Regions from separate parts of the Flavonifractor sp. An91 genome, predicted to be linked through region 1. Evidence: predicted binding sites of a transcription regulator. Region 1 holds the regulator's gene; each other region holds the start of a gene.

Region 1 (7,667 bases):
GGTATCGGTGAGCTGCTGGCGCACCACCAGCCGGAAGGGATAGGGATAGACCGCCAGAGTGTCGCCGCTCTCCCGCAGCTCCAGCTCCGCCCAGTCCTCCCCCTGCCCGGCCACCGCAAACTCGCTGGTGCGGGCAAAGCCGTGGCGGTTCATGGAGACCTCTTTCCCCTCAATGTGGACCTTGCCGTCCTTCAGGCCGCCCACAATGGGGAACAGCAGGGGATTGCGCCCCGGCCAGTAGGCCGGATCTCCCGTCCAGATATATTCCAGGCCGTTTTCGTCCCGATAGGACACCAGCTCGCCGCCGTGAGTGGCCACCCTTGCGGTCCGCCCGCCCCGTTTCAGTTCCAGTTCCATCACATACGCCTCCTTGTGTTGCTACCTGCATTATACCGGCCCTTTTCCTCCAATGCAAGGCCGCGATGTTTGACATATGGCCGGTTCGGGGATAAAATAGGAGAGACTTTATAATAGGAAGGAGCAGCCACTATGCTGTTTGCCCCATATGAGCGGTTCCATTATGTCCGTTCCCCCCTGGTGGAGGTCATCTGTCAGCTTCGCTTCCCCACCATTCTGTCCATCGGCGCCAATGAGCCCGCCGCCTTCCAGGAGGCCATCCGGAAAGACTTCCCCAAGTATATGACCCGGCAGGAGCAGCTGCCCCCCAAGGTGGTAAAGAAGGGCAACGCCACCGCCCTGGAGCCCCAGAAGCCCATTACCAACTACCACTTCATCTCGGAGGACGGCCGTTGGAAGATCAACCTGACCCAGAACTTTATCGCCCTGTCCACCCTGTCCTATCAGCGGTGGGAGGACTTTGCCATCCGGCTGGACCAGGCTCTGGCCCAGTTCATCCAGACCTATCAGCCCGCCTACTTTGAGCGCATCGGCCTGCGGTACGTCAACGCGGTGTCCCGGAAGGCCCTGGGCCTGGAGGACCAGCTGTGGGACGATCTGATCCAGAGCCAGTATCTGGGCATCCTGGGTGAGCCCGACGTGGAGGAGAGCGAGATCGTCAAGTGCGCCTTGGATGTGGAGACCCCCCTGGTGGGCGGCTACCGCATGAAGCTCCATGCCGGTCCCGGCCTGGTGGGCGCCAACAATCCCCAGAACGCCAACCAGCCCAAGGAGACCCGGTTCATTCTGGACGGTGATTTCTCCGCCGCCGGTCAGGTCAACGCCGACGCCGTGCCTGAGAAGCTGGAGAAAATGCACCGCTTCGCCGTCTGCCTCTTCCGGGGCGCGGTGACCAACACCCTCCACGAGGCCATGGGCCCCACCCCCGTGGCCGAATGACCGGGGAGGTGACCATCCGTCCCGCCCGCCGGGAGGAACTGGAGGAGATCTGGGCCATGGTGGGCCGGGCGGTGGCCCACATGAACCAGCTGGGCAACCCCCAGTGGGGGGAGGACTACCCCACCCGGGACTTCTACGCCGGGGACATGAACCGGGGGGAGCTCTACGCCGCCTTCCTCGGCGGCAAGTTGGCCGGTGTGGCCTGCATCAATACCAGCGAATCTCCCGAGTACGATCCCCTGCCCTGGACCACCAGCCGCCCCGCCGTGGTGATCCACCGCATGGCCATTGATCCTACCTTCCAGCGCCATGGGGTGGGCTCCGCCCTCTTCGCCTTTGCCGAGGAGGAAGCCCGCCGCCGGGGCATTGCCGCCATGCGTATTGACACCTATTCCCTCAACGACCGGATGCAGGCCCTGATCCGCAAGATGGGCTTTTCCAAGGTGGGGGAGATCCACCTTCACGGCCGGCCCCTCACCTACCCCTGTTTTGAGAAGGATCTGCATCAGGAGGAACAGCCATGAAAAAACTGCTGCTGGTGGTGGACTACCAGAAGGACTTTGTGGACGGCGCCCTGGGCTTTGCCGGGGCGGAACGGCTGGACAGCCCCATTGCCGGGAAAATTGCCGCCTACCACGCCGCCGGTGACGACGTGGCCTTTACCCTGGACACTCACCAGGAAAACTACCTGGACACCCAGGAGGGGCGGAAGCTGCCGGTGCCCCACTGTCTGATGAATTCGGAGGGCTGGCAGCTCTACGGCAAAACCGGACAGGCCATAGACAGGAACCGGGATATGGTGGTATGCAAGCCCGCCTTCCCCTCCCTGTGGCTGGGCAACTGGCTTAAAAGCCAGGGGTATGACCGCATTGAGCTGGTGGGACTGGTGTCCTACCTGTGCGTGCTGTCCAACGCCATCATGGCCAAGGCCGCCCTGCCGGAGGCGGAGCTGGTGGTGGACGCCGCCTGCACTGCCGGTCCCGACCCCGTCCTCCACCACAACGTACTGGACCTGATGGAGGCCCTGCAGATCACGGTCATCAACCGGGAGGATTGATTGAGATGAAAGAACACATGAACTATACCCTGCTCTGTGATTTCTACGAGCTCTCTCCCAGGTGAATGTCCCATTCACCTGGGGTCCCAATCCCATTTAATATGCGGGCGGCGAAACTGAATTCCGCCGCCCTGCGCCGCTTACCGCGGCGCCCCGCCTTGCGGGGCCCCATGGTGAGCCATAAACCGGGAGGTTTGAACGCCATGAAGCAACACATGAATTACACCCTGCTCTGTGACTTTTACGAGCTCACCATGGGCAACGGCTATTTCCAGACGCCGGGCTACACCGAGCAGATTTGCTATTTTGACGTATTCTTCCGCAACGTGCCTGACGGCGGCGGCTTCGCCATTGCCGCCGGGCTGGAGCAGGTCATCGACTATGTGGAGCGGCTCCACTTCGATGAGGAGGACATTGCCTATCTCCGGGGCAAGGGCTGCTTCTGCGAGGGCTTTTTGGAGTATCTGAAGAACTTCAAGTTCACCGGCGACATCTGGGCGGTGCCCGAGGGCACCCCCATCTTCCCCCGGGAGCCCTTCCTCACCGTCCGGGCCCCCGCCATTGAGGCTCAGTTTATTGAGACCTTCCTGCTGCTCACCCTGAACCACCAGTCCCTCATCGCCACCAAGACCAACCGCATTGTGCGGGCGGCGGACGGGCGGCCGGTGAGCGAGTTCGGCTCCCGCCGGGCCCAGGGTCCCGACGCCGCCATTCTGGGCGCCCGGGCCTCCTATATCGCCGGCTGCGCAGGCACCGCCTGCACCCTGGCCGACGAGGTGTACGGCTCCCCCGCTGGCGGCACCATGGCCCACTCCTGGGTCCAGATGTTCCCCGACGAGTATACCGCCTTTAAAACCTACTGCCAGCTCTATCCCCACTCCGCAACCCTGCTGGTGGACACCTACAATGTGCTGAAGTCCGGCGTGCCCAACGCCATCAAGGCCTTCAAGGAGGTGCTGCTCCCCCAGGGCATCACCAACTGCGCCATCCGGCTGGACTCGGGCGACCTCACCTACCTGTCCCGGAAGGCCCGGCGGATGCTGGACGCGGCGGGGCTCACCGAGTGCAAGATCGTGGCCTCCAACTCCCTGGACGAGTATATCATCCGGGACCTGCTGCTCCAGGGGGCCCAGATCGACTCCTTCGGCGTGGGCGAGCGGCTCATCACCTCCAAGAGCGAGCCGGTGTTCGGCGGCGTGTACAAGCTGGCCGCCATCGAGGACAAAGAGGGGAATATTATCCCCAAGATCAAGATCAGCGCCAACCCGGACAAGATCACCAACCCCGGCTTCAAGAAGGTGTACCGCCTCTTCGACAACGAGACGGGGAAGGCCTTTGCCGATCTCATCACTCTGTGGGACGAGACGGTGGACGAGAGCAAGCCTCTGGAGCTCTTCGACCCGGACGCCACCTGGAAGCGCAGCGTGTTCACCAACTTCACCGCCAGGGAGCTGCTGGTGCCGGTGTTCCAGGGCGGCAAGCGGGTGTACGACTCCCCGCCCATCGCCGAGATGCGGGCTTGGTGCGCCGGGCAGATCGACCTGCTGTGGGACGAGGTAAAGCGATTTGAGAACCCCCACAACTACTATGTGGACCTGTCCCAGAAGCTGTGGGATCTGAAGCAGAGCCTGCTGACCCGGGAAGGAAAATAAAAGCAAACAGGACTGCCGCAAACTGTGCGGCAGTCCTGTTTTTTGTCTTATTCCAGATCCAGCTCCACCGGGCAGTGGTCGCTGCCGGTGACGTCGGCATGGATGATCTGGTCCTTCACCCGGGGCAGCAGACGCTCCGACACGATGAAGTAGTCGATGCGCCACCCGGCGTTGTTCTTCCGGGCGTTGAAGCGGTAGCTCCACCAGGTATAAGCCCCGGTCTTGTCCGGGTAGAGGGCACGGAAGCTGTCGGCAAAACCGCTCTGCAGCAAGGTAGTCATCTTGCCCCGCTCCTGGTCGGAGAAGCCTGCGTTGCCCCGGTTGGTCTTGGGGTTTTTCAGGTCAATCTCCTCATGGGCCACGTTCAAATCGCCGCACAACACCACCGGCTTCTTCTGGTCCAGGGTCATCAGGTAGGCCCGGAAATCGTCCTCCCACTGCATCCGGTAGTCGATGCGGGCCAGCCCCTCCTTGGCGTTGGGGGTGTAACAGCACACCAGATAGAAGTCCTCATACTCCGCCGTAATCACCCGGCCCTCGGTGTCGTGCTCCGGGATACCCAGGCCGTAGGTCACGGCCAGAGGCTCGGTTTTGGTGATGAGGGCGGTACCGGAGTAGCCCTTCTTCTCGGCGCTGTTCCAGTAGATGTGGTAGCCAGGCAGATCCAGCTCGATCTGGTGGGGCTGGAGCTTGGTCTCCTGGAGACAGAAGGCGTCGGCGTCCATCTCCTTAAAAAAGTCCAGAAAGCCCTTGCCCAGGCAGGCCCGCAGGCCGTTGACATTCCAGGTGATCAGCTTCATTCCCAGTCCTCCGCCTTCCATTTCATGGGTTTTCCGTCGCTGTCCAGCAGCGGGGTGATACCGCCGGCATATCCGTCGTGCATCTCCAGGTAGAGCATACCGGTCTTGGTATCCAGCAGAACCCGGGTGGCATCGGCCACACCCTGGGTGTAGATCACCTGAAAGCGCTTATCCTTTCCCATAGACACGCTCCTTTATTCCTTTCGCATCTCACCCTCCAGATGGGGGAGAAATTTCAGCATAATGGGCAGATAGGTGGCCACAAAGACCACCACCGCCCCCAGGGCCGCCCACTTCCGCGCCCGTTTGGGGGCGGCCAGGCCCAGCATGACCCCGGCAGCGCACAGGCACAGCTTCACCAGGGCCAGGTCCTTCCAGTTCATCTTTGCGATATAGGCGTCGGCGGCAGAAAACAGTCTCCTCATAAGATTCCCTCCAGTCGCAGCAGCCATTCCTTCAGTTCCAGTCCGCCCCCGTAGCCAGTGAGGGTTCCATTAGCCCCCACCACCCGGTGGCAGGGTAAAAAGATGGGCAGGGGATTGCGGTGGTTGGCCTGGCCTACCGCCCGGCTGCCCTTGGGGCAGCCCACCCGGCGGGCCAGTTCTCCGTAAGTAATGGTCTGCCCGTAGGGGATCTCCGCCAGAGCGGACCACACCCGCTGTTGAAAAGGGGTACCCTGTGGGGCAAGGGGCAGGTCAAAGTCCCGCCGTTCCCCCGCCAGATAGGCCAGCAGCTCCTCCTTGCCTCGGGAGAGTAGGGGCGTCTCCTCCCCCACCGGGGGCATGGGGGAATTGGGCAGGTACAGGGCGGTGAGCGCGCCCCCCTCCTCTTCCAGGGCCATGGGCCCCACGAGGGTATCAAAGACCACCCGGTTCATCTCAGTACCGCCGCACCACGGCGGTGACCTTGCCCAGGATGGCGCAGCCCTCACCGTCGATGGGCTCGTAGTCCGGGTTCTCCGGCATGAGCCACACATGGCCGTCCTTCCGGCGGAGAGTCTTCACCGTGGCCTCGTCCTCAAAGAGGGCCACCACGATTTCTCCGCTGTGGGCGTCGGCCTGCTGGTGGACGATCACCAGGTCCCCGGGCAGGATACCGGCATACTTCATGGACTCGCCCCGCACCTTCAGGGCAAAATACTCCCCCGGCCGCCCGCCGGTGTCAAAGGTCAGGTAGTCCTCAATGCACTCCTGGGCCAGAATGGGGGACCCGGCGGCCACGCTGCCCACCACCGGCACCTTATCCTCCGGGACGGCCGGGGTCTCCGGCTGGGCCACGGTGATGGAGCGGGTCTTACCCTCCGCCTTGTTGATGAGGCCTGCTGCCTCCAGCCCCTTCAGGTGGAAGTGGACGGTGGAGGGGGATTTCAGCCCCACATAGGCCCCGATCTCCCGGACGGAGGGGGGATAGCCGTGCTCCGCCGAGAAGGAAATAATATAGTCGTAGATCTGCTGCTGCTTGGGCGAGAGCGTTTTCATGGCAGACCCTCCTTTGGTCAGTTTTATCCGACCTTAGTATACCATAATCCCCCCGGTATTGCAAACATTTGTTCTAAATTTACCCAAAATTCTCCCCGTCAAGGTACACCGACAGCCGAAGCAGGTACTGGTCGTACCCCTTGCCTGCCAGCTCGTCCAGCAGCACGTCCTCCCAGAACAGTTCTCCCAAAGTCAGGCCGTGGGCGTCGGCCCAGTCCAGCAGCCGCTGGTAGCCCTCCCGCACGGTGTCAAAGCCGCCGGCATGGAAGTAGGTCAGATAGCGCCCTGCCGGGGCAGTGAGCAGCCGCACCCCCCGGATGGGCTTGTCCACCTGGGTGTAGCAGTAGGTATAGCCCTCCCAGTTCCCCCGCCGGGCGGCCTCCACCGGCAGGATGGCCCCCAGGGCGTAGGGGCTGGCCACCTGATGGGCCTCACAGTATTCCAGGTGACGGGCCATGATGCGGGCATATTTGCCCGCGTCGGTAATGCCGGGGGCGGCGGTGGCCACATACCACCGCTGGGGCCACTCCTCCAACCTTACCTCGCCGGGCTGGACGGCCAGGGCCTGCCGGGTCAGCTCTGCTTTCCGCCGGATCAGGGTCCGCAGCCGCCGCAGCCGGGACATCTTCTCGGTCAGGGCTTCCTCTTCCTCCTCCAGCAGCTCCAGCAAGGTCTCCGGGCTGCGCCGGTCCAGGTAGGCCTTGATGTCGGACAGGGGCATCCCCAGTTCCTTGAGGCTGGAAATGACCTGAAACACCTCGATCTGCGCGGGAGCATAGTAGCGGTAACCGTTCTCTCCCCGGATGGCGGGAGAGAAGATGCCGGTTTCATCGTAGTGAAACAGGGTGTGCTTGGTGACGCCGCACAAGGCCGCAAACTCCCCGGTGGTAAAGCGCATCTCTGTTTGATCCATGGCCCAAACCTCCCTCTTGACTATCGGGTTACCCGATAGCTTATCATGATTTGTGCTGCTTGTAAACGCTTACTGGAAATGGAGGGAACACGCCATGAAAAACCGGTTGGATCAGGACTTTACCCTGGGCGGACTGCTCCGCTTTGCCCTGCCCACCACCATCATGATGCTGGTGACCTCCCTGTACACCATTGTGGACGGGGTGCTCACCTCCCAGCTGGTGGGAGAGAACGCCCTGGCCGCCATCAACATCGCCTATCCCGCTGTCAGCATCGTGCTGGCGGTGGGTATCATGCTGGGCACCGGCGGCAGCGCCGTGGTGTCCCACCGGATGGGCACGGGGGACCTGGAGGGGGCCCGGCACACCTTTGGTTTTCTGGCCGTGACGGCGGTGTGCGCCGGGGTATTCTTTGCCCTGCTGGCCGTCTTTGGGGCGGAGCCGCTGGCCCGCCTGCTGGGGGCCAGCGACCT
Region 2 (5,853 bases), on a different contig from region 1:
ACAATGGGGTGCTGTACAACGACAAGAGCCTGCGCAAGAGCAAGAAGCTGCCGCAGACGAATATTCAAACAGACAGCTATGTGGCGGTACAGCTGCTGGAACAACAGGGAGCCCTCACACCGGACAGCCTGAGCGAGATGGCTGAGACGGTGGAGGGCTCCTTTGTGTTTACGGTGCTGGACCATAAGGACCGGCTGTACCTGGTGAAGGGGGACAACCCCCTGACCATCTGGCATTACCCGCGGCTGGGGCTGTACATCTATGCCTCTACCCTGGCCATTGTGCATCAGGCAGTAAACCGCACCTGGCTGGCCGGGGAGCCCTTCCGGGAGGTGCCGCTCTCAGACGGGGAGATCCTGAGATGGGACAAGCACGGCCTGACCACGGCGGGACAGTTCATGATGACCTATCCTGTCTATCGCCCATGGCACCCCTGTGCCCGCTCGTATCAGCCGGACCAGAGCTATCTGCGCACCCTCAAGAACATCGCCTCCGCGCTGGGCTATACGCCGGAGGATATCGACGAGCTGCTGGAGGCCGGATATTCCACCGATGAGATCGAGGAGGAGCTGTACGATATGGCTCCGTGGCGGTGACATCCAGCCTTATGGGTGGGGTAAATGTGCATGGCGCATTTATCCCACCCATAAAACCAAATTATTCTAATAGTTTTTGTATTATAAACCCAAAAACTATTGAATATCAAAAAGTTATTGGATATAATAATACTACCATACATATTATAATAAGAAGGAAGTGATCAAGATGAAACGCCTGGAGCGGAACAACTACCTGGAAAAACTGATGGCCTTTCGGGATAAGCATATCATTAAGATCATCACCGGAATCCGCAGATGCGGAAAGTCTACCCTGATGGAAATCTATCAGGATGCCCTTCGATCCCGCGGGGTGGCAGAGGAGCAGATTGTCGCCGTCAATTTTGAGGACTTCGATTTTCGTGCCCTTCGTCAGCCGGAGCAGCTCCACGCCTATATCAAAGCGCGGATCACACCCGGAAAAACAACCTATGTTTTTCTGGATGAGATCCAGCACGTGGAAAATTGGCCCGAGGTCATAGACAGTCTGTTTCTTCGAAAAGAACTGGACCTGTATCTGACCGGTTCCAATGCCTACCTGCTCTCCAGCGAAATTGCTACCATGATCTCAGGGCGCTATGTGGAATTAAAAATGCTGCCCCTCTCCTTTGGCGAGTATGTTTCCGCTATGGATGACAGCCAGCCCCTCTCCCAACTGTACCGGTCCTATATCGAAACCACATCCTTTCCCTATGGTCTTGAGCTTCAGGGACAGCCCAAAGAGCTGCGGGACTATCTGGAGGGGATTTATAACACGGTAGTGGTAAAAGATCTGGTATCACGCAAGAAGATTCCAGATGTGATGATGCTGGAAAGTGTGGCCCGCTTCCTGTTTGACGCCATCGGCAGTCCCCTCTCTACCAAAAAAATTGCGGACACCATGACCTCCTCCGGCCGTAAAATCGACGTGAAGACCGTGGAGAAATACGTGGATGCGCTGATGGAGAGCTTCATTGTCTACCAAGCAAAACGGTATAACATCAAGGGAAAGCAGTATCTCAAGACACTGGAAAAGTATTATGTAGTGGATATGGGTCTGCGGTTTATGCTGCTGGGCAGCCGCTCCACAGATGTAGGTCATATGCTGGAGAATGTGATTTACCTGGAGCTGCTGCGTAGAGGTTATGAGGTCTATGTAGGTAAAGTAGACAATCTGGAGGTTGACTTCGTGGCCATGGACGGGAAAGAGACCCGTTATTATCAGGTGGCGGCCACGGTGCGGGACCAGCAGACTTTGCAAAGAGAACTGGCCTCTCTCCAGAAGATCAACGACCACTATCCAAAACGAATTCTGACCCTGGATGAAGATCCGGAAGCAGATTATGACGGCATTCGCCGCATCAATGCCCTGGAATGGCTGGTAGGCCGTACGGAATAATTTTGGGCCGCAATCCTGCCTGTGCTATCGCTTGGCAGCCACAAACCAGCGGCCCTTTTCAAACCACAGATAGGATTCCTTTCCCTGAATGCGGCAGGTATAGCGATCCCCTACGCCCCCCACGCTCTGACAGGCTGCCCGGCGGACATCCAGAATCTTGTCCACCGGGTAGCGGTGGGCCTCGTCAAACTGGATCTCCAAAGGGCGCAGCTTGCCGTCAGCCTCAAACCGGACGATCACCGGCACATAGCGCTTTTTCCGTTCTTCCATTTGCTCACCCTCCAAAATAGCCCACAGGATGTACCGTGTGATCGTCCCTGGGATTGATGGCACCCAGCAGGGGATCGGTAAACAGTCTGGCCCGCTGGATGCTCCGGTAGCCATACCGCTGCCGCAGACGGTCTACCGCCGCATCGATCCGCTCCCACTTATCCCGGCGGGTCTCCTCCGGGTAAAGGGAGAGCTGGGTGCCCGCTGTGGCTTCCACCAGCCCGGCACCCCGGATGCCAATGCTGCGCAGGGGACGTACCCAGCGGTAGTTTTCGCGGAACAGATTGCAGGCTGTCCGAGCGATCTCGTCGCTGGAGCAGGTGGGCACCTCCAGCTTCCGCTGGCGGCAGAAAGAATTGAGCTCCACATCCCGGACATAGACCTCCACCACCGTGCACCGACTGGCCAGTTCCCGTATCCGGGAGGCCACGCTCTCTGCCAGCAGTAGGATCATCAGCTCCACGTCGCTGTCACAGGTCATGTCCCGGGGCGTGGTGGCGCTGTTACCCACAGATTTGATGTTGGGAATGTGGCTGCTTTTCTGGACGGGAGAGGGATCCAGCCCAAGAGCAAAGGTTTGAAGTACCGCCCCCAGCTTCCCCAGCTTTCTGGTCAAAGTTTCCAGAGGGGCCTGAGCCAGCCGCCCGATAGTGCTGATGCCCAGCCCCCGCAGCTTCTTGCTGGTAGCCGGTCCCACATAGAGCAGATCCTCCACCGGCAGGGGGTAAACCATCTCCCGGTAGTTGTCCCGCTCAATGCAGGTAATGGCGTCCGGCTTTTTATAGTCGCTGCCTAGCTTTGCGGTGATCTTGTTGTCCGCCACTCCAATGCTGCAGGTGATGCCCAGCTCGAACTTCATTCGGTTACTGATCTCTCTGGCAATGGTCATGGGAGAGCCGAACATCCCCACGCTGCCGGTGATGTCCAGCCAGTTTTCATCCAGGCCGAAGGGCTCGATCTGGTCGGTGTAGTCCTCATAAATTTCCCGTGCCATCTGGCTGAAGCGGATATACTCCCCCATATCCGGAGGCAGGATCTCCAGATGGGGGCAGCGCTGCCTGGCCTGCCAGACTGCCATACCGGTCTTAACGCCATATGGCTTGGCGATATAGTTGGCAGCCAGCACAATGCCGTGCCGCTCCTCCTGGCTTCCGCATACCGCCAGAGGCTTGTCCCGCAGTTCCGGATGGCGCTGCATCTCCACCGAGGCGTAAAAACAGTTTTGATCCACGTGCAAAATGTGCCGGCCCATATCCATCACCTCTTGTCTATAGACTAGAACAAATGTTCTTAAATAGCAAGAGGGAATTTGTGGTGGATGCAAAGTCCTTCTGATCGGACGGCAGTTCGTGGTATACTACCCCTTGTGGTAGAACATCAGTTTTGAGGGAATGAGGTGCAGGATATGTGCGGCCGCTATCAGTTTACCGCCGAGCAATGCGAAGAAATTCAGCAAATCGTCCATGAGATCCAGCGGCGTTACGGGGACAATACATGGCAGCCGGGAGAGATTCGGCCCACAGCGTCGGCTCCCGTACTGCTGGGTAGAGGACCGGAGCTGATGCGTTGGGGGTATCAGCTGCCCAATACACGGGTCATCAATGCCCGGGCAGAGACTGCTGAGGAGAAACCCCTGTTCCGGGGGAGCATAACCATGCGGCGGTGTGTCATCCCCTCCACCGGATTTTATGAGTGGGATCAGGAAAAGAGAAAGCACCTGTTCCGTCTTCCGGGAGAACAGGTACTCTACATGGCGGGTCTATATGAGAAGCGGGAGGGAGAAAATCGGTACTGCATTCTGACCACAAAGGCCAACCCTTCTATGACCCCTATCCATGATCGGATGCCCCTGGTGCTTCGCCGGGAGCAGGTGGACCCCTGGTTGCGGGAACCCCAGGAGGCATCTCTACTGCTCCACACTGTTCCTCCGGAACTGGATGTAACGTCCGCTGAGGCACAGTTGAGCTTGTGGTAGCTCCCAGGTATCGATGGCATCCGTCAGTCTGACAGCCCGAAACTCATTTAATTCCGGCGAAATATTGCAGGAGGATGGTCCTGATGGTCTATCAGACATCGTCTCAGGACAGAAAGTGCAAGGAGTCAGTCCAAATTACTATATTCTGATTCTCGTGTTCACAGTGAAAAGGATAACGGCCGACCTTACTTTCAGCTCACAGTGAAAAGGAACGGAGTGGCTTGCTTCTGCGTCTCTGCGAGACTGAAAGCAGCTCACCCCTTATCCTTTTCACTGTTCACACGATATAAAAAATTTGCCAACACAGATGGAATGGCGTTGCATCGCACAAGCTACTCAGCAACTGGCGATTCCATCTGTGTTGGCTCTTTTTCTAGGGGGACATTTTGTACCCCTGTTTCCCTTATAACAGGAATGTCCCCCCTGGAGAAATATCATCCGCTTTGGTCAATCAAGAGACAGTGTGATCAGAGTTGCAATGGCGTTATTGGCAATCAACTGTAATGCCCGTTTCTTTGTCTGAATACACAAGTACAGAAAATGAAATTCCGTGAAAAATTGATATGCAGGGTCTTTATCCATTATAGGCTTATAAATAGAATACAAAGTCTTCTTTATCGTCTCTGAAGTGAGATCATTCGGTACTACGCATTTTTTGATGAATTCAATGGCGCTAGCCTCGGTCAGAGAATATACATATTGATCAGTGATAGGCTTTATATATGTTTTTGTTTTTTTCAAAGCCTTTCTGGGTAATTCGAGATGAAATGCATCATAATACTTTTCCGAATTTCGATATCGCTCCAGTTGTTTCATAACTTTTTTACGGCACAAAGAGAATAAGAAGGGGATTTTGATCTGTTCCGGGTTTATAGTAACCGCATTGCTGCAAATCAGTCCGATTTCGGTCAAGTCCATTGTATTTAAGTAGTCCAAGATACCCCAAATCGCGGCTATTTCATTTTTCAGTTTCTGACTCTTTTTCCCCTCCCCTTTTCTTTTAACAAAACGTAAATACCGTAAAGACTTATCGTTCCCGGAGGCGGATTTTACAGATATTAATTTATCAGAAGCCTTCCGCACAAGCTTTTTCTGCTGGCTATAAATGTCGGCTTTTTTATCAACTAGCTTATAACCATAGTAATACTCTGGTAAGGCGATACTCTTTAGCGCGAGTCTGAGAATTTTTAATGTTTTGTTTAACTTTTCTGGGGTATCACTATGACCAGTATTATCATCATCAAATACATTTTCTTCCAATAGATCAAGGTCAGAGAGAATATCTGGATATACGTTTAACAAAGTGTTTGTTGTCTTATAATCCAACTCTTCGGTTGCGGCAAAATCAGCAAAAAAATCTCTAATATTGTATGAAAGAACTGGAAATGGGATATTTTCTTCTGCGTGGTCTTTGGAGGATTCATCACAATCGTCGTCCGATGTCGATTCAAATAACATCTGAGTAAAGTCAAAATACAGTAGTATATTTTGTGACGGATCCTTGCTGTCTTTCTCCTTGATGGCAGCCCTCTCTTCTGCTTTCTTGGACTTCAGTATTTTCCTAAGATCGCGTATCGGATATACGAACATTTGATCTTTTAAATATTCCGCCAATTTTACGCGGATTGATTCAG
Region 3 (7,667 bases), on a different contig from region 1:
GCAGCTGGATGATGGGGGTGCCCAGGGCGAACAGGCCGAAGCCGCAGGGCAGGGCGATGAGGGCGGAGATGCGCATGGCGGACTCGGTGGTACGCTGGGCACCCAGCCGGTCCCGCCGGGCGATGCAGGCGGACACGCCGGGCACGATGCAGGCGGTCAGCGGTACCATCAGGTTGAAGGGCAGGTTGTAGATGCTCATGGTCTTGCTGTACACGCCGTACAGCTCCCGGGCGGAGTCCAGAACGGGGTTGAGCTGGGTGCCCGGATTGACCAGCACCTCCGTCTGGAAGGCGGCCAGGTTGTCCTGGAAGATCGCCACCGCCTTGGGGAAGATGTCCAGCACACTGTTGGAGATGCCGGTGAGGCCGTCCTGAATGGCGGTAAATACGGTCTGCAGCTGGCTCTGCACCAGGCCGGTGTCGATGAGGTTGACGATGGTCAGGGTGCAGGAGCTGAGGGTGATGGGGATGGCCAGCTTGAGCAGCCGGGACAGGATCTGTTTGGAGGTGTCGGGGGTGTCGTTGGAGGTAATCCGTTCCCGCCTGTTGGTGCGGATGTGGTTGACCGCCAGAAAGACAACCGACAGAATGGAGCCGATGGACACGCCCAGCAGGGCGCCGGAGGCGGACAGACGGCTCTTCAGGTCCTCGTCGGGGATGGCGGAGTTGAGGATGAGGAAGGCCAGCGCCAGGCCCAGGAACATCTTGGACACGGCCTCAATGACCTGGGAGATGCCGGTGGGCACCATGTTCATGTGGCCCTGGGCGTAGCCCCGGAAGGCGGAGCAGATGCAGGTACACAGCACCGACGGGGACAGGGCCAGCACGGCAAAGACGGCCTTCTCATTCTGCAGCACATACTTGGCCACAATGGGAGAGAACACCGACATACACACGAAGCTGAACAGGCCCATGAACAGGAAGGCGAAGAAGGCCACCTGGAACACCTTGGCCTTCTGGTTCTGGCGGCCCAGGGTGTTGCACTCGCTTACCGTCTTGGACAGGGCCACAGGCAGGCCGGCGGTGGAGATGGTGAGGAAGAAGGTATAGATGTTGTAGGCAGCGTTAAAGTCGCCGTAGGCCTCGTCAGGCAGCAGGGCGGTCAGCGGGATCTTGTAGATGGCGCCGATGACCTTGACGATGATGGTGGTCATGGCCAAAAAGGCCGCCGCGCCGTAGAAGGTATTTTTTTTCTGCTGGTTTGACAACGGTAGTCCCCCTTAGTTGTTCTGGAACAGCAGGGGCAGGGCGTAGTCCGCCACTTCCCGTCGTACCCGCTCCAGGTCGATGGTCAAAAAGTCCCCATCCTTGTATATGACCTTGCCCCGGGCCATATTCATGCACACATCGGAGCCGTGGGCGGCATAGGCCAGATTGGAGATGACGCTGTGGCAGGGGGTCAGGTTCAGGTGGGAGAAGTCCACCAGGATCAGGTCGGCCTCATACCCGGCCTGGATGACGCCGGTCTGGCGGCCCAGAGCCACGCCGCCGTCCCGGGTGGCCATCTTCAGAGCGTCCAGAGGCAGCAGGGCCAGGGGATCGCAGCCCGCCCCGTTGTGGAGGATGGCGGCAAACTTCAGGTCGCTGAAAAAGTCGGTGCAGTTGTTGGAGGACACGCCGTCGGTGCCCAGACACACGTTGACCCCCGCCTTCTTCATGGCGGGCACCGGGGCGATGCCGCTGCCCAGCTTCAGGTTGGAGATGGGGTTGTGGATGGCGGAGATCCCCTTCTCGGCCATGATGGCCCAGTCCTCCGGGGTGGTCCACACGCAGTGGGCGGCGATGGCCCGGCCGTCCCACACGCCGTAGTCATTGAGGATCTGGATGGGGGTCTTGCCGTGGCGGGACAGGCAGGCCTCGTGCTCGGCGCGGGTCTCGGAGATGTGGACGTGCATCCCCAGCTTATGCTCCCGGGCATAGTCGGCCATCCACTGCCACAGCTCCTTATGGGAGGTGTACTCCCCGTGGATGGAGGCGTCGATGCGGATCTGGCCGTCGTTGTAGTTGTGCCATTTTTCGGTCAGCTCCCGCTGGACCACGCAGTCGTTGTGGGTGGCGGGGTCAAGGCTGTCGGAGAACTGGACGCCGCCGCAGCTCAGGTTGGCGCTGATGCCGGCGGAGGCAACCTCCTGGGCGATGATGTCGGTGTGCATATACATATCGGCAATGGTGGTGACGCCGGAGGCGATCATCTCCGCCAGACCCAGGGCGGTGCAGGACCGGACGGCCCGGTCGTCCCAGCGGGCCTCCACCGGGAAGATGTAGTTGTTCAGCCAGTCCTGAAGGTTGTTGCCGTCGCCGTAGCCCCGCATGGCGGTCATGGGCACATGGGTGTGGGCGTTGACAAAGCCGGGCATGAGCACGTTGCCCTTGCCGTCGATCTCCTGGTCAAAGGTCCCCTGAGGGCGGACGGTGCCCACGGAGACGATCCTGGTGCCCTCCACCGCCACATAGGCGCCGGGCATTACGGTGCCCGCCTCGTCCATCAGCACGGCGGTGCAGTTGTGAATGAGAATGGACATAAACTGTTGATCTCCTTTATTTGTGATACAGAAGAAAGCCCCGTCTTACCCGATCTGCTTCAGGCAGGCCAGTACCAGCCGGGAGAACTTGTCCTTGCAGGCCTCGGCAGCCTCCAGCACCTCCTCCTCGGAGAGGGGCTGATCCAGGATGCCGGCGGCCATGTTGGACAGGAGGGTGAAGCCCAGCACCTGCATCCCGCAGTGGCCGGCCACGATGACTTCGGGGGCGGTGGACATACCCACCGCGTCGGCCCCGGCGATGCGGGCGAAGCGCACCTCGGCGGGGGTCTCGTACTGGGGGCCGGGGAAGTACATATACACGCCTTCCTTCAGCGCAATGCCCAGCTCCCCGGCGGCCTTCCGGGCCACATCCTGGAGGGCGGGGGTGTACAGGTGGGAGGCGTCGGGGAAGCGGACGCCGAACTCGGGCAGGTTCTCGCCCCGCAGGGGGGACTCCATGAAGATCTTGATCTGGTCGGTGATGAGCATCAGGTCGCCCGCCTTCCAGCTGGTGTTGACGCAGCCGGCGGCGTTGGTGACAATGAGGGTGTCGCAGCCCAGCAGCTTGAGCACCCGGACGGCGTAGGCCACCTCCTCATAGGAGTAGCCCTCATAGTGGTGCATCCGGCCCTGCATGACGGCCACGCTCTGGCCCTCCAGGGTGCCGAACACCAGACGGCCCTTGTGGCCGGGGGCGGTGGAGGCCTTGAAGTGGGGGATCTCCCCGTAGGGCACGGCGATGGCGTTCTCTACAATATCCCCCATGTAGCCCAGGCCGGAGCCCAGGATCATGGCCACCTTGGGGGCAAAGGTGCCGATCTTGCTGCGGATGTAGTCGGCGCTCTCCTGATACTGCGCAAAGGTATAGTGCATAACAGATCCTCCTTAACAGCGGATGAAAGTAAAAGTTTTCGGTCCTATGAAAGGTTAATCTATGCAATTATACACCTTGTAATAGGAAAAAGCAATGAGGATTGCAGGACGGAGTGGGGAACAAAAGTTCCAGAACTCCCCTCTTGACTGGTACGTTTGTTCGATATATAATGGGGCCAAAGGGGGGAGTACGGTGGATCTGATGGACAAGCTGACCATTCTGGCGGACGCGGCCAAGTATGACGCTGCCTGCACCTCCAGCGGGGTGGACCGGCGGGGGGGCAAGGGCATGGGGAGCACCATGGCCGCCGGATGCTGCCACTCCTTCTCTGCCGACGGCCGGTGTATCTCCCTTTTGAAGGTACTGTACACCAACCGCTGCATCTACGACTGCGCCTACTGCGTCAACCGCCGGTCCAACGACCTGCCACGGGCGGCCTTCACCCCAAGGGAACTGGCGGAGCTGACCACCGGATTCTACCGGCGCAACTATATTGAGGGGCTGTTTCTCTCCTCCGCGGTGTGGGTCAGCCCCGACCGCACCACCGAGGAGATGATCTCCGCCCTCACCCTCCTGCGGCAGGAGTACGGCTTTCATGGCTATATCCATGCCAAGGCCATCCCCGGGGCCGACCCGCTCCTCACCCGGCGGCTGGGTCAGCTGGCCGACCGGCTTTCGGTGAATATTGAGCTGCCCAGCGAGGACAGCCTCCATAAATTGTGCCCCGACAAGGAGAAAAAGGCCATTCTGGCCCCCATGGCCCAGATCCGGGACGGCATCACTCAGGCCAAGGGGGAGCTGGTGAAGTATAAGCACGCTCCCCGGTTTGCCCCGGCGGGCCAGTCCACCCAGATGATCATTGGGGCCACGCCCGAGAGTGACAAGCACATTTTGACCCTGACTCAGGCTTTATATGACCAGTACAAGCTGAAACGGGTGTTTTTCTCCGCCTATATGCCGGTGTCCGACAGTTCCCTCCTCCCCGCCCGGCAGGACTTCAAGCCGCCCCTGCTGCGGGAGCACCGGCTGTACCAGGCCGACTGGCTGCTGCGGTTCTACCACTTCCGGGCGGAGGAACTGCTGGACGAGGCCCACCCCAACTTCGACACCCGGGTGGACCCCAAGTGCGCCTGGGCCCTGGGGCATATGGAGCAGTTCCCGGTGGAGGTGAACCGGGCCGACTATGAGACCCTGCTGCGGGTGCCCGGCATCGGGGTGGTGTCCGCCAAGCGGATCTTGACCGCCCGGAGGGTGGGGCCTCTCACCTTCTCGGGCTTAAAGACCCTGGGGGTGGTGCTGAAACGGGCCCAGTATTTCATCACCTGCTCGGGAAAAATGCTGGAGGGGCTGCGGGTGAACCCCGACGGGGTGCTCCGCCACCTGGTGGCTCTGGAAAGGCCCGCCCTGGCGGGTAATGAGCCGGAGCAGTTGTCGTTGTTTTGAAGGTTACGCCCTCTGGAAAGGAGGTTCCCATGGATTGGCCCAGATTTGCCTACGAATACGACGGCAGCTTTGCCGGATTCCTCACCTGCGTCTTTGCGGCCTACGCCAATAAGGAGGAGCCCGCCTGTTTCCTCACCTACGGGGACGGCCGGGTGACCTTGTGGCCCCAGCGGGCGGTGGACACCGACGACCAGAAGGCCCGGCGGGTGTACCGCTCTCTGGACCGGAGCATGGGCCAGCAGGGCCGCCGCCTGGTGACTTACGGCTTTCTTACCTGCCTGGAGGAGCGGGAACTGGCTCTGTGGGATTTCCTCCGGCTGGGCTATGAGCGGGGGCCGTCGGTGGTGCGGGATCTCACCGACCCCCGGGTGGCTGTCCTGGGCAAGGCGGTCCAGCACCTGACCCACGAGGCCCACCTGCTCAAGGGCTTTACCCGCTTTTCCGACCAGGACGGGGCCCTGGTGGGAGAGATCGATCCAAAAAACCGGGTGCTTCCCCTGCTGCGGCCCCACTTTGCCGCCCGCTACCCCGGGGAGACCCTGGTGCTCTACGACCGCACCCACCGGGAGGCCCTGTTCTGCCAGAAGGGGAAGTGGGCCATTGTGCCTCTGGACCGGTTTGATCTGGCCCCGCCCAGGGCGGGCGAACTGGATTACCGGGCCCTGTGGCGGCGGTTTTACGACACCATCGCCATTGAGGGCCGCTATAACCCCAAATGCCGCATGACCCAGATGCCCAAGCGGTACTGGGGTACCATGACAGAGTTTCAGCGGGAGGAGCCCCCTGCCCCTGGCGCCATGGCACAAAATTGACGGACGCGCTGCAAAATTGCGGCGCGTCCTCCCTTTTCCCGAGAAATCAGGCAGGAATGGATTCTTCCGGAGACGAATTTTCTTGACAGAAGGGGCGGACAGCCTTAAAATAGATTCGGTGCATTTTTTGAAGAGCAAGGGGTACGCTCTTCAAATTTTTGTGCGGGTCGGACAAATCCGTGCCCGCCGCCCACATGGGAATTGAACAAAACGATTGAAACAAAAATCAAAACAGATGGAGGTGTAAACCCGGCTCATGTTGCCTGTCATATTAGCAGCCGTCATCGCGTTCGTGGTCGCGGCTGTGGTGTTTTTTGTGCTCGGCATCCAGTACCGCCGCCGCGTGGCAGAGAAGGAGATCTCCAGCGCGGAGGAGGAGGCCAAGCGCATCATCAACGAGTCCATCAAGAGCGCCGAGAGCAAGAAGCGCGAGGCCCTGGTGGAGGCCAAGGAGGAGATCCTCCAAGCCCGCAACGAGTACGAACGGGAAGTAAAAGAGCGCCGGGCCGACCTGCAGAAGCAGGAGCGGCGCTTGCAGCAGAAAGAAGAGAACCTGGACCGCAAGACCGAGAACATGGAGAAGAAGGAGGACACCCTGCAGCGCAAGCTGGCCGAGCTGGAAGAGGCCCGGGAAGAGGTGGCCACCGTCAAAAAGACCCAGATGGAGGTGCTGGAGCGCATCTCCGGCTTTACCGCCGAGGAGGCCAAGGACTACCTGATCAACCAGCTGGCCGAGGAAGTGACTCACGAGTCGGCCATGAAGGTGCGGGAGATCGAGGCCCAGTTCAAGGAAGAGGCCGACCAGCGGGCCAAGGAGATCCTGTCCCTGGCCATCCAGCGCTGCGCCGCGGACCATGTGGCGGAAGCCACCGTCTCTGTGGTACCCCTGCCCAACGATGAGATGAAGGGCCGCATCATCGGCCGCGAGGGCCGCAACATCCGCACCCTGGAGACCCTGACCGGCGTGGACCTGAACATTGACGACACCCCCGAGGTGATCACCGTCTCCTGCTTCGATCCCGTCCGCCGGGAGATCGCCCGGCTGGCTCTGGAGAAGCTGATCCAGGACGGCCGCATCCACCCCACCCGCATCGAGGAGATGGTGGAGAAGGCCAAGCGGGAGGTGGACGCCACCATCAAGGCCGAGGGCGAGCGCGCCGTGTTCGAGACCAACGTCCACGGCCTGCACCCCGAGCTCATCAAGCTGCTGGGCCGGATGCGCTACCGCACCAGCTACGGCCAGAACGTGCTCAACCACTCCATCGAGGTGTCCCACCTGGCGGGCCTGCTGGCCGCCGAGATCGGCGCCGACATCACCGAGGCCAAGCGGGCCGGCCTGCTTCATGACCTGGGCAAGGCCATCGACCACGAGGTGGAGGGCTCCCACGTCCAGATCGGCGTGGAGCTGGCCCGGAAGTACCGGGAGAGCGAGAACGTGATCCACGCCATTGAGGCCCACCACAACGATGTGGAGCCCCAGACGGTGGTGGCCTGCCTGGTTCAGGCGGCCGACGCCATCTCCGCTGCCCGGCCCGGCGCCCGGCGTGAGAACCTGGAGAACTACATCAAGCGTCTGGAGAAGCTGGAGGAGGTCACCTCTTCCTTCCCCGGTGTGGAGAAGTCCTACGCCATCCAGGCGGGACGGGAGGTCCGCATCATGGTGGCGCCCGACAAGGTCAGCGAGGACCAGATGGTGCTGCTGGCCCGGGACATCGCCAAGAAGATCGAGGAAGAGCTGGAATACCCCGGCCAGATCAAGGTGAACATGATCCGGGAGACCAAAGTGGTGGATTACGCCAAGTAATCAGAGGGATGAAACCGGCGGGCTGCGTCAGTGGCCCGCCGGTTTAGACTGTCGAAAAAGACCCCTGGCCAAAGGTTTCGGAGGGAAGGATAGTGTGAAAGGGAACCGTCAGGGTTCCCTTTCGCGTGCAATCAAACAACTTTTGAGGACTTATGGAAGGCCTCAAAAGTTTAGCAGACAGTCAAAAAAGTGGCCGCAGCCACTTTTTTGACT
Region 4 (7,667 bases), on a different contig from region 1:
ATTCTGCTGTTGAGATGATTCTTTTATTTCGACATAACAATCCGGATGTGCTTTTTTAAACGCATTGAGCTCCTGCTTTCCAATGGGGCAATCCTGTATATATAACTCCCGCAGCATCGGCATATTACCTAATGGCTTCAGGTCAGTAACAGGATTTCCTTTCAAGGATAAACGATGCAGCCATGTTAAATTGGCCAGCGGGGTCAAGTCTGTGATCCTATTGTGCTCCAAGAACAGCTCAGTCAATTTCGGCATATCCGCTAATGGAGACAGGTCTGTAATTCGATTGTGGCTGAGATACAGTGTACTCAACTGCGGCAATCCTGCCAAAGGCGCCAAATTGGAGATCAGATTATTGCTCAGCTCCAACGATTCAAGCCGTGTCAGTCCAGCTAAAGGCGTTAGATCAGCAACTCTGCATCTGTCAAGGTATAAGACACGCAGCTGCTTCATGTACGCAAGGTGAGATATCTCCTGGACCTGCGTATTTGAAAGGTATAAATATACCATGCGGGTAAGGTTCGTCAGCGGAGATATGTCAGACATCGGATTTCCACTCAGCTCTAAGATTGCCAAGTGCTGCAGTTGTGCCACGGGTGTCACATCGGTAATCTGATTTTCGTGCAGATCCAATTTCTTTAATTGTGCCAGCGCAGCCAAAGGTATCAGATTAACGATTTGATTTTGGTTGAGCTTCAAATCACGCAGTTGCAGTAAACCTGTAAGCGGTGTCAGGTCTGTAATGCGGTTCATGGAAAGGTCCAGACTTTTTAGTTCCTTCAGTTCTGCCAAAGGCGCCAGATCAGAGATAAGACGCCCAGGCAGGTACAGCTTTTCTAACTGCTTCAAAGTGGACAGCGGAGTCAGATCGCGAATAAGTTGAACATCCATTGGAAGCTCCTTGGTATCCAACGCAATTTTCTGCCCATCAATTAAAAGAAAGCGTCTGTCCGCTGTCATAAAACTCCCTCCTAATCGGATGCTGCACCTTCATCCTGGTAAAGAGAATAGCCTGGTGGAAATCAACTTAAAGAACAGGTTACAGCGACAAAACCCTGCGGAACCCTGCCATTGGGCAGGCTGCCGCAGGGCGTGAAAAGACTGCAAAAACCGCTATATTTACCAGTAGATGTGATTTCATCCTTAGCCATAACACAGTTTTCCAAAGTAAGATGGTCAGTGGGTGAACAGAGCAATTATGTGTAGTGGTTTATACATGATATAGTGTCATTATATCACAGGGCAATCCCGTGCGGAAATGCTTTCTTAGGCTGGATTGTGACGTTTTTCTTAAGAAAATGAGCCGAGAATATGGCTCCGAATACACTGTTAGGGACTATTTGAGCGCGGAAAAGACACTGGCCTCATAGATCCATCCCATTAGCTCATCGTCGATTTCATCAAGGTTTGAAATAAGTACATGGTGGGTCCAGCGGTTGGGATAGGGCTCGGTAGCCACGTCAATTCTGGGGGATTCCAGACAGTGATCCAGGCCAAAGGTGACCACAATGTAGTGGGCGGGGCGATCTTTGGCCTTGCGGACTTTGCTAAAGGAGACGCAGGCAAACATATGCCGGTTATAAAAGGAAATCTGGCTTTTCTGTACCTTGATTTGTACATCGGCAATCCGGTCCAAGATCAGGCCTTCCAACCGCTCATACAGCGGCAGCGCCTCTATATCCTGCTGAAAAAACAGCAGAGCATTTTCGTCCATGAAAACCCCTCCTTTGTTATCAGTGTATCATATCCATGCAGCTATGAACAGCGGTGTTCTCCTGGAATATAGCGAATGGAACGAATGTTTGACTTTGCGGCAAAAAAAGCATATAATAAAAAAATCAGCCGTATCTTTTTGGGAGAGGGGAGGGAAGTGCTTGGATCGGGTCATTTTTCACTGTGATTTGAATAGCTTTTACGCATCGGTGGAGCTGCTGGATCATCCGGAGTTAAAGGACAGGCCGGCGGCGGTATGTGGTGACCCGGAGAGTCGCCATGGAATTATTCTGGCCAAAAATGAGCTGGCCAAAAAGTATAAAGTACAGACGGCAGAGACCATCTGGCAGGCCAGACGGAAGTGTCCGGACCTGGTATTGCTGCCGGCCCACCACTGGAAGTATCGGGAGTATTCCAAAAAGGTGAATGCCATCTATGAACGGTATACCGATCTGGTGGAGCCCTTCTCCATTGACGAGAGCTGGTTGGATGTGACCGGGACCCTTCATCTCTTTGGAGGGGATGGAAAGGCTTTGGCCGACCAGATTCGCCAAACAGTGCGGCAGGAATTGGGGCTGACGGTATCGGTGGGCGTTTCCTTTAATAAGGTATTTGCGAAAATGGGCAGCGACTACCGAAAACCGGACGCCACAACGGTGATCACCCGGGAAAACTTTCAACAGCTGCTCTGGCCATTGCCGGTGACCGATCTGCTCTTTGTGGGCCGTGCGGCGGCCAGGGTGCTCAATGGCTACGGGATACGCACCATTGGTGATCTGGCCCGGTTTGACCGGGAGAGCCTGGGGCAGATTCTGGGCAAGGGAGGATATACCCTCCACGACTATGCCACGGGCAGGGAACACGCCCCGGTGGTACCTGCCCGGGATATGCCAGGGCCCAAGTCGGTGGGAAACGGACTGACCTTCCCTAAAAATCTGGTGGGCTGGGAGCAGCTGCGTACGGCGCTGTCTGAGTTGGCGGACGAGGTTGCGGTCCGGCTACGCAAGCACGGCCTCAAATGTACCACCGTACAGATCACCGTGCGTGATCCGTCCTTTAAAGATATCTGCCGCCAGAAGCGGCTTAGTGCCCCCACTTATATCTCCCGGGACCTGGCGCAGTGCGGGATGGAGCTGCTGCACAGCTGTTGGAGTGAGCGGCAGCCAGTCCGGGCCCTTACCATTACGGCCCAGAACCTGGTGGAGGAGCGGGACGCAGGGGAGCAGGTGGATCTGTTCGCCGCCGACGCCATACCCTGCCGTGATAAGCTGGAGAAGCTGGAGAAGGCCATGGATTCCATCCGGGACAAATATGGGCGGGGGGCCATCTCCATTGCTTCTGCCGTCCATCCGGCGGGAGAGCCGGACAGGGAGGACCAGCGGCTGCCGCCGGGGGACTGATATAGTCTCATAAACCACATTATAGCATGGATAAAATTATATAAAACTGGGGCGCAAATCTGAAACGCTTTTAAGCAAACTGCTGTTTTTGTATAGAGTTTGGACATGAAACGGGTTTTGTCTATTTTCAATTTTCGTCAGAAAAGGTATCATGACACACAATGATAGGTATTGTTATGCCGTGAAAGGGGAAAATAAAGATGAAAATTCCTGACAGTCTGAAGCGCTATGGCCTGGCCAAGGTGTTTGATTATCTGGATAAAGACCCTATGAACAATATGAGCAAGGTTATGGACCTGGTCAATAAGTTCTCCGGGGACACCCTGTCCACTCAGCGTGAGGCGTTCGACAAGGCCATCAATGATAAGGATTCCTGCTGGCACCAGCTGATCGAGAAGGTCTGGACCCAGACCGACCCCGATGTGCTCAAGACCGTGTTCAACAACTTCTTCGTCAACGCCAACCTGGTGGGCTGGCCCAAGCAGGAGAAGATGCGTGAGAAGTACGGCTGCAATATTCCCTGGGCCATTCTGCTGGACCCCACCTCTGCCTGCAACCTGCACTGCACCGGCTGCTGGGCGGCGGAGTACGGCAATAAGCTGAATCTGTCCTTTGACGATATCGACTCCATCATCACCCAGGGCAAGGAACTGGGCATCTATATGTACATCTACACCGGCGGCGAGCCCCTGGTGCGCAAGAAGGACATCATTGCCCTGTGTGAGAAGCACAATGACGTGGCCTTCCTGTCCTTCACCAACGCCACCCTCATTGACGAGGAGTTCTGCCAGGATCTGCTGCGGGTGAAGAACTTCATTCCCGCCATCAGCCTGGAGGGCTTTGAGGAGGCCAACGACAGCCGCCGCGGCCAGGGCGTGTACGAGAAGGTTACCAACGCCATGGCCCTGCTGAAGAGCCATCACCTGCCCTTCGGTATCTCCACCTGCTACACCAGCGTCAACTACAAGGACATCACCAGCGAGGAGTTCTACGACAAGATCATCGACCTGGGCGCCTACTTTGTGTGGTTCTTCCACTATATGCCTGTGGGCAACGATGCCGCTCCTGAGCTGATGCCCACCCCCGAGCAGCGTGAGGAGATCTATCACCGCATCCGCGCTATGCGTCAGACCAAGGGCATCTTCGCCATGGACTTCCAGAATGACGGTGAGTACGTGGGCGGTTGTATTGCCGGCGGCCGCCGTTACCTGCACATCAACGCCAACGGCGACGTGGATCCCTGCGTGTTTATCCACTACTCCGACTCCAACATCCACGAAAAGACCCTGCTGGAGTGCCTGCAGTCCCCGCTGTTCATGGCCTACCATGACAACCAGCCCTTCAATGACAATATGCTCCGTCCCTGCCCCATGCTGGAGAACCCCGAGCGCATCGAGGAGATCGTCAACAAGACCGGCGCCCACTCCACCGATCCTCAGTCTCCCGAGACCGTGGAGCACCTGACCTCCAAGACCCACCCCTACGCCGACAACTGGAAGCCCACCGCCGACAAGCTGTGGGCCCAGTCCCACCCCCAGTGCGGCGGCTGCACTGCCTGCAGCGGCAACAAGTAATTACATAAAAAAATTCCTCCGTCTCAGGACGGAGGAATTTTTTTATCCGTGGGAAGGACTGTGCATTCTGCTGGCCAGATTGCGGAAGCTTTCCATCAGATTTTCCTGATGAACCTCTGCCGCGCGGAAGCGGAAGAGGGCAAAATTCAGATTGAACAGGGTGCCCAACACGATGGCGGAGATAACTGTGCCGATTCCAACCTGGCCGCCCAGCAGCCAGCCGAGAATAATAACGCCAATCTCCACCACTGCCCGGCATAGGCCGACAGACCGTTTGGTCTTGCGGGCCAGAGCCACCATCAGGGAATCCCGGGGACCGGCGCCCAGAGCCGCTTTCATGTACAGCCAGGTCCCAATGGCCAGCAGTTCCAGGCCGCCTAACAGCATCAGAATACCGGAGAACAGGTTTTCCATCAGAGGAATCCATCCCTGGGCCAAAATATAATCGATAAAAATGGCACATAGGGTGATATTTAAAATTGTACCCAGGCCGAAACCCTCGCCAAATAGAATGGCAACACCGATGGCGGCCGCGCCCACGATGATGGAGGCGGTGCCGTAAGTGATGCCGAAGGTTTGGGCCATACCCTGCTGCAGGACGCTCCATGGCTCCAGTCCAATGTTGGCCTGCAACATCATAACGATACCCACCGCGCTGATCACCATGCCCAGAACTACCCAGAGCAGCCGGCGGGGATAGTGATAACCCATCTTGATCTTACCTCCCATAGAACTGAGGAAAAGGGGAGAGGCCTTAAGCCTCTTCCTTGCGGATTGCGCTTAGATAACGATATACACTTGCCTGGGAACATTCCAGAGCATCGGCCACATCTTTTACAGCGCCCTTGAGCAGGAAAACGCCCTCGCTGTCCAGTGCGCCGATGATCTGAATGCGTTCTTCGGAATTGAGACGGTCCGCCGTGATATTCCTGCGGTCCAGTTCCCGAAGTACCGCCTCGGTAGCCACACCGTGGATGGAGTTGTGGAAGCGCTCTGCCGGAGCAAAACGGTCTGCCACAGTCTCATCCACCTGAAAATTGGTATCAACAAAATGATCGGGGTGGCAGAGCCGCAGTAAGGCATCGCTCACTGCCTGGAATCGACTGTCATCAAAATTGATGCACAGCATTCCGATCAGCTTGCCGTCGTGTTTGATGAACATGGTGGAGGAGCGCAGGGTCTTGCCCGTGCTGGATACACCCAGGTAATGGAGGATATAGTCCTGGGTTTCATAGCTTTTATCCCTCAGGATACGCAGTGCAACATTGGTCAGAGGAGCGCCTACGTCGCGGCCGCTGATGTGGTTATTGGCAATAGCGATAATGGAGCGGTCTTTGTTTGTCAGATCATGAAGCGCTACCTCATAATCGGGCCCAAGTGCGTAGCCCAAAAATTCAGTCAATTTGATGTAGTGCTGCAGCAGTGGATTGGCCAATTAGCTCACCTCTATCCTTACCTTTGGCAGCGTATGTCAGCTGTTTAAAATTGCCTATCAAGCCCCAATTTATTATATTCAGTATAGCCGATCACAGGATTATTGTCAAAAGAAGATTAGAAAATTTTTCTCATAAATATAAATAATTTGATGATGTTGTCCATTCCTATCCCTATAGCCCCCCAATAATGCCGGGATTGAATTGAAATACCCAGGAATTACGCAAAGAATGATTGACAAAAAATTATCTCCGTGATAAATTACTATTGCAATATTAAAAGGAGGCGGAAAATACCATGAAGAAAATTGTCAATACCGATAAGGCCCCTGCGGCCATCGGCCCTTACGCTCAGGCGGTTGAGATTGATGGCCTGGTGTTTACTTCCGGCCAGCTGCCCATTGATCCCGCAACTGGAGCTTTCCCCGAGGGTATCGCCGAGCAGACCCGCCAGTCTCTGACCAACGTGAAGTCCATTCTGGCCCAGGCCGGTCTGAGCATGGATCAGGTTATCAAGACCACCGTGTTCCTCAGCGATATGAACAACTTTGGCGCGATGAACGAGGTGTATGCCACCTTCTTCACCGAGGGCAACTATCCCGCCCGCTCCGCGGTGGAAGTGGCCCGTCTGCCCAAGGACGCTCTCGTGGAGATTGAGGTTATCGCAGTAAAGTAAAGCAAAGATTCAGGCCCTACGTACATCATTCAGAAAGGTTACTGTCCGCCAGTTGCTGGAGCCGGATGGGCTGGCTTCCGACGACCGGGGTATCCTCTAAAAAATGCAAGCGCTATGCGCTTATATTATGGAGGGAAAGAACCATGGAAGAGTACAAACTGAACGTCCCTGTTCCTCATCACTTTACGTTTGCCGTTCGTGACGTACCCGATGTCACTGTTGAGCAGCGTGAGCGCGCTCTGAAAGCCACTCACTATAATGAGTTTGCCTTTCCCGCCGGGATGCTGACCGTTGATATGCTGTCCGACTCCGGCACCACCGCCATGACCAATCAGCAGTGGGCTGCTCTGTTCCTGGGGGATGAGGCCTATGGCCGCAACACCGGCTACTATGTTCTGCTGGACACCTTCCGCGACATTTTTGAGCGAGGCGGCGAGAAGAACTGGAAGAAGATCATCGACCTGGTGCGCACCGACTGCCGGGACGTTGAGAAGATGATGGACGAGGTCTATTTGTGCGAGTACGAGGGCGGGTTCTTTAATGGAGGCGCCAAGCAGATGGAGCGCCCCAATACCTTTATCATCCAGCAGGGCCGTGCTGCGGAGTCTGTGCTGATGGAGATCGTGAAGAAGATCCTGACTGCCCGTCATCCCGGCAAGGTCTTCACCATCCCCTCCAACGGTCACTTCGATACCACCGAAGGAAATATCAAGCAGATGGGCTCTGTGCCTCGTAACCTGTACCACAAGGAGATCCTGTACGAAGTTCCTGAAGGAGGGCGCTACGAGAAGAACCCCTTCAAGGGCGACATGGATATCGACAAGCTGGAGCAGCTGATTACTGCGGTAGGTCCTGAGAACGTGCCGCTGAT

Evidence for each region. The regulator LexA, encoded in region 1, represses DNA repair genes until DNA is damaged. The targets are predictions, from matches to a motif close to CNAACANNTGTTNG.
Region 2: the regulator LexA is predicted to act here: its motif matches at 3,522-3,535, upstream of dinB (DNA polymerase IV).
Region 3: the regulator LexA is predicted to act here: its motif matches at 3,512-3,525, upstream of B5G42_RS05830 (putative DNA modification/repair radical SAM protein).
Region 4: the regulator LexA is predicted to act here: its motif matches at 1,792-1,805, upstream of dinB (DNA polymerase IV).

What each region holds. Positions count from the first base shown of each region.
Region 1 is NZ_NFHA01000054.1:1,711-9,377, forward strand. Features, by position in the region: gene B5G42_RS16590 (aldose 1-epimerase family protein) at 1-357, opposite strand, end outside; gene B5G42_RS16595 (TIGR04255 family protein) at 490-1,296, shown strand; gene B5G42_RS16600 (GNAT family N-acetyltransferase) at 1,293-1,820, shown strand; gene B5G42_RS16605 (cysteine hydrolase family protein) at 1,817-2,353, shown strand; gene B5G42_RS16610 (nicotinate phosphoribosyltransferase) at 2,557-4,005, shown strand; gene B5G42_RS16615 (exodeoxyribonuclease III) at 4,053-4,805, opposite strand; gene B5G42_RS16620 (DUF6440 family protein) at 4,802-4,987, opposite strand; gene B5G42_RS16625 (permease of phosphate ABC transporter) at 5,000-5,230, opposite strand; gene B5G42_RS16630 (methylated-DNA--[protein]-cysteine S-methyltransferase) at 5,227-5,682, opposite strand; gene lexA (transcriptional repressor LexA) at 5,684-6,283, opposite strand; gene B5G42_RS16640 (MerR family transcriptional regulator) at 6,363-7,196, opposite strand; gene B5G42_RS16645 (MATE family efflux transporter) at 7,291-7,667, shown strand, end outside.
Region 2 is NZ_NFHA01000064.1:372-6,224, forward strand. Features, by position in the region: gene B5G42_RS17045 (class II glutamine amidotransferase) at 1-596, shown strand, start outside; gene B5G42_RS17050 (ATP-binding protein) at 766-1,974, shown strand; gene B5G42_RS17055 (hypothetical protein) at 1,999-2,244, opposite strand; gene dinB (DNA polymerase IV) at 2,249-3,496, opposite strand; gene B5G42_RS17065 (SOS response-associated peptidase) at 3,650-4,219, shown strand; gene B5G42_RS17070 (hypothetical protein) at 4,667-5,853, opposite strand, start outside.
Region 3 is NZ_NFHA01000006.1:133,912-141,578, forward strand. Features, by position in the region: gene B5G42_RS05815 (putative polysaccharide biosynthesis protein) at 1-1,207, opposite strand, end outside; gene B5G42_RS05820 (amidohydrolase family protein) at 1,220-2,521, opposite strand; gene B5G42_RS05825 (purine-nucleoside phosphorylase) at 2,567-3,394, opposite strand; gene B5G42_RS05830 (putative DNA modification/repair radical SAM protein) at 3,588-4,838, shown strand; gene B5G42_RS05835 (TIGR03915 family putative DNA repair protein) at 4,868-5,650, shown strand; gene rny (ribonuclease Y) at 5,907-7,454, shown strand.
Region 4 is NZ_NFHA01000003.1:180,996-188,662, reverse strand. Features, by position in the region: gene B5G42_RS03660 (leucine-rich repeat domain-containing protein) at 1-960, opposite strand, end outside; gene B5G42_RS18820 (hypothetical protein) at 1,023-1,151, opposite strand; gene B5G42_RS03655 (DUF5655 domain-containing protein) at 1,337-1,714, opposite strand; gene dinB (DNA polymerase IV) at 1,875-3,113, shown strand; gene B5G42_RS03645 (radical SAM protein) at 3,314-4,687, shown strand; gene B5G42_RS03640 (YczE/YyaS/YitT family protein) at 4,730-5,416, opposite strand; gene B5G42_RS03635 (helix-turn-helix transcriptional regulator) at 5,442-6,122, opposite strand; gene B5G42_RS03630 (RidA family protein) at 6,419-6,796, shown strand; gene B5G42_RS03625 (tryptophanase) at 6,940-7,667, shown strand, end outside.